Regions from separate parts of the Streptomyces sp. NBC_01454 genome, predicted to be linked through region 3. Evidence: predicted binding sites of a transcription regulator. Region 3 holds the regulator's gene; each other region holds the start of a gene.
What was found. Region 3 encodes HrcA, which represses chaperone genes, less so after heat shock. Its sites were predicted from a motif close to TTNGCACTCNGNNNNNCNGAGTGCNAA; they were not measured.

Region 1 (2,263 bases), 800 kb from region 3:
CGAGTCGGTGACCGACGAGTTCACCTTCGTGGTCGGCCCGGTGCTGGCGACCGCGCTGTGCACCGGCATCCACCCGGCGGCCGGACTGATCGCCGAGGCCGTGCTGACGCTGGCCGGCGGGCTGCTGTTCGCCGCGCAGAAGCGCAGCCAGCCGGCGGTGCACCGGCCCGGGGCGGGCGAGCGGCCGCGCGTCTCGGCGCTGTCGGTGCCCGGCGTGCGCGTCCTGATCGTGGCGTTCCTCGGCATCGGCGCCGTCTTCGGCGGGATGCAGGTCTCGCTGACCGCGTTCACCCAGCACATCGGGCAGCCCGGCATCAACGGCGTGCTCTACGGGATCTTCGCGGGCGGCAACATGCTCGCCGGGATCGCCTGCGGCGCGATCGCCTGGAAGATCGGCCCGCGGCGCCGGCTGCTGGTCGCCTACGGGCTGCTGGCGCTGGCCACCACCCCGCTGTGGACGGTGACCGCGGTGCCGCTGCTCGGCGCCGTCGGCCTGGTCGTCGGCCTGTGCATCGCCCCGGCCCTGATCACCGGCTACACCCTCGTGGAGACGCTGGTGCCGGCCGCCGCCCGGACCGAGGCCTTCACCTGGCTGACCGGCGCGGTGGCGCTGGGCCAGGCGGCCGCGGCCACCTCGGCCGGTCAGCTCGCGGACGGCTTCGGGCCGAGCACCGGATTCCTGGTGCCGCTGGCCGGTACGGCGCTGGCCTTCACCGTGCTGCTGGCGCTCCGCGCCCACCTGCTGCCCCGCGGCTCGGCGGCGAGCGCCGAAGTGGCCGCCGCGCGCCTTCCGGCCCCGGCTCCTGCCGGCGTGGAGGACCGCGAGCGGGAGCTGGCGCGCGCCTGAGCCGACGTGGAGTCGGTCACCGTTGGGCCGGTCACGGTGGACTGATGGCCGGGAATACTGCAAGATGGAGCGTCGTTAGCACTCATCGAGTGAGAGTGCCAGGAGGAAGACACAGTGCCGACCTACCAGTACCAGTGCACCGAGTGCGGCGAGGGCCTCGAGGCGGTGCAGAAGTTCAGCGACGACGCGCTCACGGAGTGCCCCAGCTGCAATGGACGCCTCAAGAAGGTGTTCTCCGCGGTCGGCATCGTCTTCAAGGGCTCCGGCTTCTACCGCAACGACAGCCGCGGCTCGTCGTCCAGCAGCAGCCCCGCGAAGACCGCGGCCGCGTCCGGTGCTTCGTCCTCCTCGGACTCCTCGGGCTCCTCGAGTTCTTCGTCCGGCAGCTCCGACAGCAAGGCCGCCGCTCCGGCCGCCGCCTCGTCGTCGTCCGGCAGCAGCTCGGGCAGCAGCTCCGCCGCCTGACCCACAGCGTTCCGGGCCCCGCCGTCACCGACGGCGGGGCCCGTTGTCTTACGGCTTGCTTTCGTCCGCGTCACTCTCCTGCCCCACGCCGCCGCGCCCCGATAGTGTGACCGGCATGGCTGACGCGGAGATTGGTGTAATCGGCGGCTCGGGGTTCTACTCGTTCCTCGACGACGTGTCCGAGGTCGCGGTGGACACCCCCTATGGGGCCCCCAGCGACTCGGTCTTCCTGGGGAAGATCGCCGGCCGCCAGGTGGCGTTCCTGCCCCGGCACGGCCGCGGCCACCATCTCCCGCCGCACCGCATCAACTACCGGGCCAACATGTGGGCGCTGCGCTCGCTCGGCGTGCGCCAGGTCCTCGGCCCGTGCGCGGTCGGCGGGCTGCGCCCCGAGTACGGCCCCGGCACGCTGCTGGTGCCCGACCAGCTCGTGGACCGCACCAAGGCCCGGACCCAGACCTACTTCGACGGGGAGACCCTGCCGGACGGCAGCACCCCCAATGTCGTCCATCTGACCTTCGCCGACCCGTACTGCCCCGCCGGGCGGGAGGCCGCCCTCGCGGCGGCCCGTGGCCGGGACTGGGAGCCGGTGGACGGCGGCACCCTCGTCGTCGTCGAGGGCCCCCGCTTCTCGACCCGCGCCGAATCGCGCTGGCACGCCGCGCAGGGCTGGTCGGTGGTGGGTATGACCGGGCACCCCGAGGCCGTACTGGCCCGCGAACTGAGCCTGTGTTACACGTCGTTGACGCTGGTCACCGACCTGGACGCGGGGACCGAGACCGGCCATGGCGTCTCCCACGAGGAGGTGTTCCGGGTCTTCGCGCAGAACGTCGACCGGCTGCGCGAGGTCCTCTTCGACGCGGTCGCCGCCCTCCCCGACAACGCCGCCCGCAGCTGCCTGTGCACCGACGCCCACGCGGGCTGGGATCTGGGCATCCAGCTGCCGTGATC
Region 2 (2,263 bases), 970 kb from region 3:
TGGCGAGGCCGCAGAGCACCCAACTGGTGCGCTCGGTCGCCATGTAGAGCATGATCACGAAGACCCCGAAGAAGATCAGCGAGGTGCCCAGGTCCCGTTCGAAGACCAGCACCAGCAGACTGATCACCCAGATCGTGAAGATCGGCGCGAGCTGCCGTCCCGGGGGCAGCTGGACGCCCAGGACCCGCCGTCCGGCCAGCGCCAGCGCATCGCGGTTGACGGTGAGATAGCCCGCGAAGAACACCGAGATCATGATCTTCACGAACTCGCCGGGCTGCAGCGACAGCGGGCCGAGCAGGATCCAGCGCTTGGCGCCGTACATGTCGGCGCCGAAGAAGGCCGGCGCCATCAGCAGCACCAGGGCGACCACCATCGTCAGATAGATGTAGCGCTGCAGAATGCGGTGGTCGCGCAGCACCAGCAGGATGACGATGCAGGTCGCCACCCCGATCACCGTCCACACCAGCTGACCGCTCGCCGCCTCGGCGATCTTCAGCCGGGGCGTTTGCGCATAGGTGACGTCCAGACGGTGCAGCAGCACCAGGCCGATCCCGGTCAGCAGCGTGGCCAGCGGCAGGATCAGCGGATCGGCGCGCGGCGCGTAGCGGCGCAGCACCAGGTGCGGGACCAGCGCCACGAACAACATGCTGACGGCGAAGCCGGTCAGCCCGCCGGGCAGCCGGCCGGTCATCGACAGTCCGGTGTAGGCGTAGCCGAAGTCCGCGATCAGGACGACGAGGACGAGCAGCCACGCCTCGGTCCGCCGGCGGTCCGGTGCCTGGGCCAGCGCGGCGAACGTCATGGTGCGTTCGGCGTCGCTCTCCGGCCGCCCGGCAGCCCGGGGAACGCTGGTCAGTCCACGCACGGGAGTCCTCCGCCATCGGTCGTCGAGGCCGCCGGCCGTCCGGGAGTGCGCCCGGTTCGCCGGTTCGGCAGCCGGGGAGGTAGACGAGGCAGCCGGTGACGTGGTTGCGAGGGAAGGGAAGGTGTGTCCGATTTGACGGAAACCGGTCGGAGCGAGGCCCCGAACCCGCCCGGATCCCGCCCCAGATGGGCCGCAAACGGGCGCCGGGAGTCGCGTCTTCGCGGGGCGGGTCAACCGGTGACGGCGGAACCTCCCCCCGCCGCGCTGGCACTCCGCTTGACCGAGTGCTAACCGCGTCATAGTCTCGGCGTTGGCACTCTCCAGTGGGGAGTGCCAGACATACAGCGACGGGCAGGTCCGGCACCCGCGACGACGGATCGACCTGGTCGCCACCTCAGACAGTTAACCCCGTGAGATCTCCGAAGGGGGAGGTCGGATCGTGACGACCGCCAGCTCCAAGGTTGCCATCAAGCCGCTCGAGGACCGCATTGTGGTCCAGCCGCTCGACGCCGAGCAGACCACGGCTTCAGGCCTGGTTATTCCGGACACCGCCAAGGAGAAGCCCCAGGAGGGCGTCGTCCTGGCCGTGGGCCCGGGCCGTGTCGAAGACGGAAAGCGCGTCGAGCTCGACGTCACCGTCGGCGACGTCGTTCTCTACAGCAAGTACGGCGGCACCGAGGTGAAGTACAACAACGAGGAGTACCTCGTTCTCTCGGCTCGCGACGTTCTCGCGATCGTCGAGAAGTAAGTCACCAGATTTGCCGTGATCTGCGCCCCTGGTTCCCGCGTCTAAACAACCCGGGGCAGGGGCGCAGTTCGTTTGAGCGACAGCGGTCCCCACTGCGTGGCCGAGGATCGCAATGAGAGGACTTGAAGCAACCCATGGCGAAGATCCTGAAGTTCGACGAGGACGCCCGTCGCGCCCTTGAGCGCGGCGTCAACAAGCTTGCCGACACCGTCAAGGTGACGATCGGCCCCAAGGGCCGCAACGTCGTCATCGACAAGAAGTTCGGTGCCCCGACCATCACCAACGACGGTGTCACCATCGCCCGTGAGGTCGAGGTCGACGACCCGTACGAGAACCTTGGCGCCCAGCTCGTCAAGGAGGTGGCGACCAAGACCAACGACATCGCGGGTGACGGCACCACCACCGCCACCGTGCTGGCCCAGGCGCTGGTCCGCGAGGGCCTGCGCAACGTCGCCGCGGGCGCCTCCCCGGCCGCGCTCAAGAAGGGCATCGACGCCGCCGTCAAGGCCGTGTCCGACGAGCTCCTCGCGACCGCCCGCCCGATCGACGACAAGTCCGACATCGCCGCCGTGGCCGGCCTGTCCGCCCAGGACAAGCAGGTCGGCGAGCTCATCGCCGAGGCGATGGACAAGGTCGGCAAGGACGGTGTC
Region 3 (2,263 bases):
CGAAGGCGGCGGTGCCCAGCACATGATCGAAATGCGGGTGGGTGAGCGCGACATGCGTCACGTCCCGGCCCAGCACCCCGCGGATCGTCCGGCGCAGCTCCGCGCCGTCGCGAAGGGTCGCGCCGGTGTCGACGATCATGACGCCGGTGGTCCCCGCGATCACCCCGATCGTCTCGTCCCACCCCGGCATCCGGCGCCTGGTGACACCGTCACCGAGCCGTTCCCAGCCGGCCTCTTCCCAAGCAGTGTGCATACCGAGACGCTAGCGCCCTCGCGATAGCGTTGCCCGGCAGATCGGCCGAACACGGGCATCGGGCGGTTGCTCCGCGCGGCCGCCCTTGCCGTGGCCGTGCTACCCGGCCGTACACTGGCTCCGGGTCTGGCACTCTGCCCGTGTGAGTGCCAGGAGGATCGAGACGCCGGGACGGCCGGACTGGAGGTGCGCGGAATGCTCAGTGAACGCAGGCTCGAAGTGCTGCGCGCCATCGTCCAGGACTATGTCGGGACGGAGGAGCCGGTCGGCTCCAAGGCACTCACGGAGCGCCATCAGCTCGGGGTCTCCCCGGCGACGATCCGCAACGACATGGCGGCCCTGGAGGACGAGGGGTTCATCGCCCAGCCGCACACAAGTGCCGGGCGGATCCCGACCGACAAGGGCTATCGCCTGTTCGTCGACAAGCTGGCCGGCGTCAAGCCGCTGTCCAGCCCGGAGCGGCGGGCGATCCAGAATTTCCTGGACGGCGCCGTCGACCTCGACGACGTCGTCGGCCGCACGGTCCGGCTGCTGGCGCAGCTGACCCGGCAGGTCGCCGTCGTGCAGTACCCCTCCCTGACCCGCTCCACGGTCCGGCACGTCGAGCTGCTGGCGCTGGCCCCGGCCCGCCTGATGCTCGTACTGATCACGGACACCGGACGGGTCGAGCAGCGGCTCATCGACTGCCAGGCGCCGTTCGGTGAGATGTCCCTGGCGGATCTGCGGGCGCGGCTCAACAGCCGGGTCGTGGGCCGCAGGTTCGCGGATGTGCCGCAGTTGGTGCAGGATCTCCCGGAGTCCTTCGAGCAGGACGACCGCGGCACGGTCTCGACAGTGCTGTCGGTGTTGCTGGAGACTTTGGTGGAGGAGACCGAAGAGCGACTGGTGATCGGCGGCACCGCCAATCTCACGCGCTTCGGGCACGATTTTCCACTGACCATCCGGCCGGTGCTGGAGGCCCTTGAGGAGCACGTGGTGCTGCTCAAGCTGCTCGGGGAGGCCAAGGACTCGGGCATGACCGTACGTATCGGGCATGAGAATGCCCATGAAGGCCTGACGTCCACATCGGTCGTCGCGGTCGGCTACGGTTCGGGCGACGAGGCAGTCGCCAAACTCGGCGTGGTCGGACCGACCCGCATGGACTACCCCGGAACGATGGGAGCGGTACGCGCAGTGGCACGTTACGTCGGACAAATCCTCGCGGAGTCGTAAGTGGCCACGGACTACTACTCGGTCCTCGGCGTCGGCCGCGACGCCTCGCAGGACCAGATCAAGAAGGCCTTCCGTCGGCTGGCGCGCGAGCTGCACCCGGATGTGAACCCCGACCCGAAGACCCAGGAGCGGTTCAAGGAGATCAACGCCGCTTACGAGGTCCTGTCGGATCCGCAGAAGAAGCAGGTCTACGACCTCGGCGGCGACCCCCTCTCGCAGGCCGGCGGCGGCCAGGGCGCGGGCGGCTTCGGCGCGGGCTTCGGCAACTTCTCCGACATCATGGACGCGTTCTTCGGCACCGCGTCGCAGCGCGGCCCGCGCTCGCGCACCCGCCGGGGCCAGGACGCCATGATCCGCCTCGATGTCGAGCTGAACGAAGCGGCCTTCGGCACGACCAAGGACATCCAGGTCGACACCGCCATCGTCTGCACGACGTGCACCGGCGAGGGCGCGGCGCCGGGTACCTCGGCGCAGACCTGTGACATGTGCCGCGGCCGCGGTGAGGTCTCGCAGGTCACCCGGTCCTTCCTCGGCCAGGTCATGACCTCCCGGCCGTGCCCGCAGTGCCAGGGCTTCGGGACCGTCGTGCCGACACCGTGCCCCGAGTGCGCCGGCGACGGACGGATCCGCTCCCGCCGCACCCTGACCGTCAAGATCCCCGCCGGTGTCGACAACGGCACCCGCATCCAGCTCGCGGGGGAGGGCGAGGTCGGCCCCGGCGGCGGCCCCGCCGGCGACCTCTACGTGGAGATCCACGAGCTGCCGCACGCGGTCTTCCAGCGGCGCGGCGACGATCTG

Region 1: the regulator HrcA is predicted to act here: its motif matches at 923-949, upstream of OIU81_RS21535 (FmdB family zinc ribbon protein).
Region 2: the regulator HrcA is predicted to act here: its motif matches at 1,130-1,156, upstream of groES (co-chaperone GroES).

What each region holds. Positions count from the first base shown of each region.
Region 1 is NZ_CP109460.1:4,836,822-4,839,084, reverse strand. Features, by position in the region: gene OIU81_RS21540 (MFS transporter) at 1-847, shown strand, start outside; gene OIU81_RS21535 (FmdB family zinc ribbon protein) at 962-1,312, shown strand; gene OIU81_RS21530 (S-methyl-5'-thioadenosine phosphorylase) at 1,428-2,261, shown strand.
Region 2 is NZ_CP109460.1:4,672,751-4,675,013, forward strand. Features, by position in the region: gene OIU81_RS20805 (FtsW/RodA/SpoVE family cell cycle protein) at 1-802, opposite strand, end outside; gene groES (co-chaperone GroES) at 1,305-1,613, shown strand; gene groL (chaperonin GroEL) at 1,748-2,263, shown strand, end outside.
Region 3 is NZ_CP109460.1:5,639,289-5,641,551, forward strand. Features, by position in the region: gene OIU81_RS25000 (MBL fold metallo-hydrolase) at 1-253, opposite strand, end outside; gene hrcA (heat-inducible transcriptional repressor HrcA) at 449-1,465, shown strand; gene dnaJ (molecular chaperone DnaJ) at 1,466-2,263, shown strand, end outside.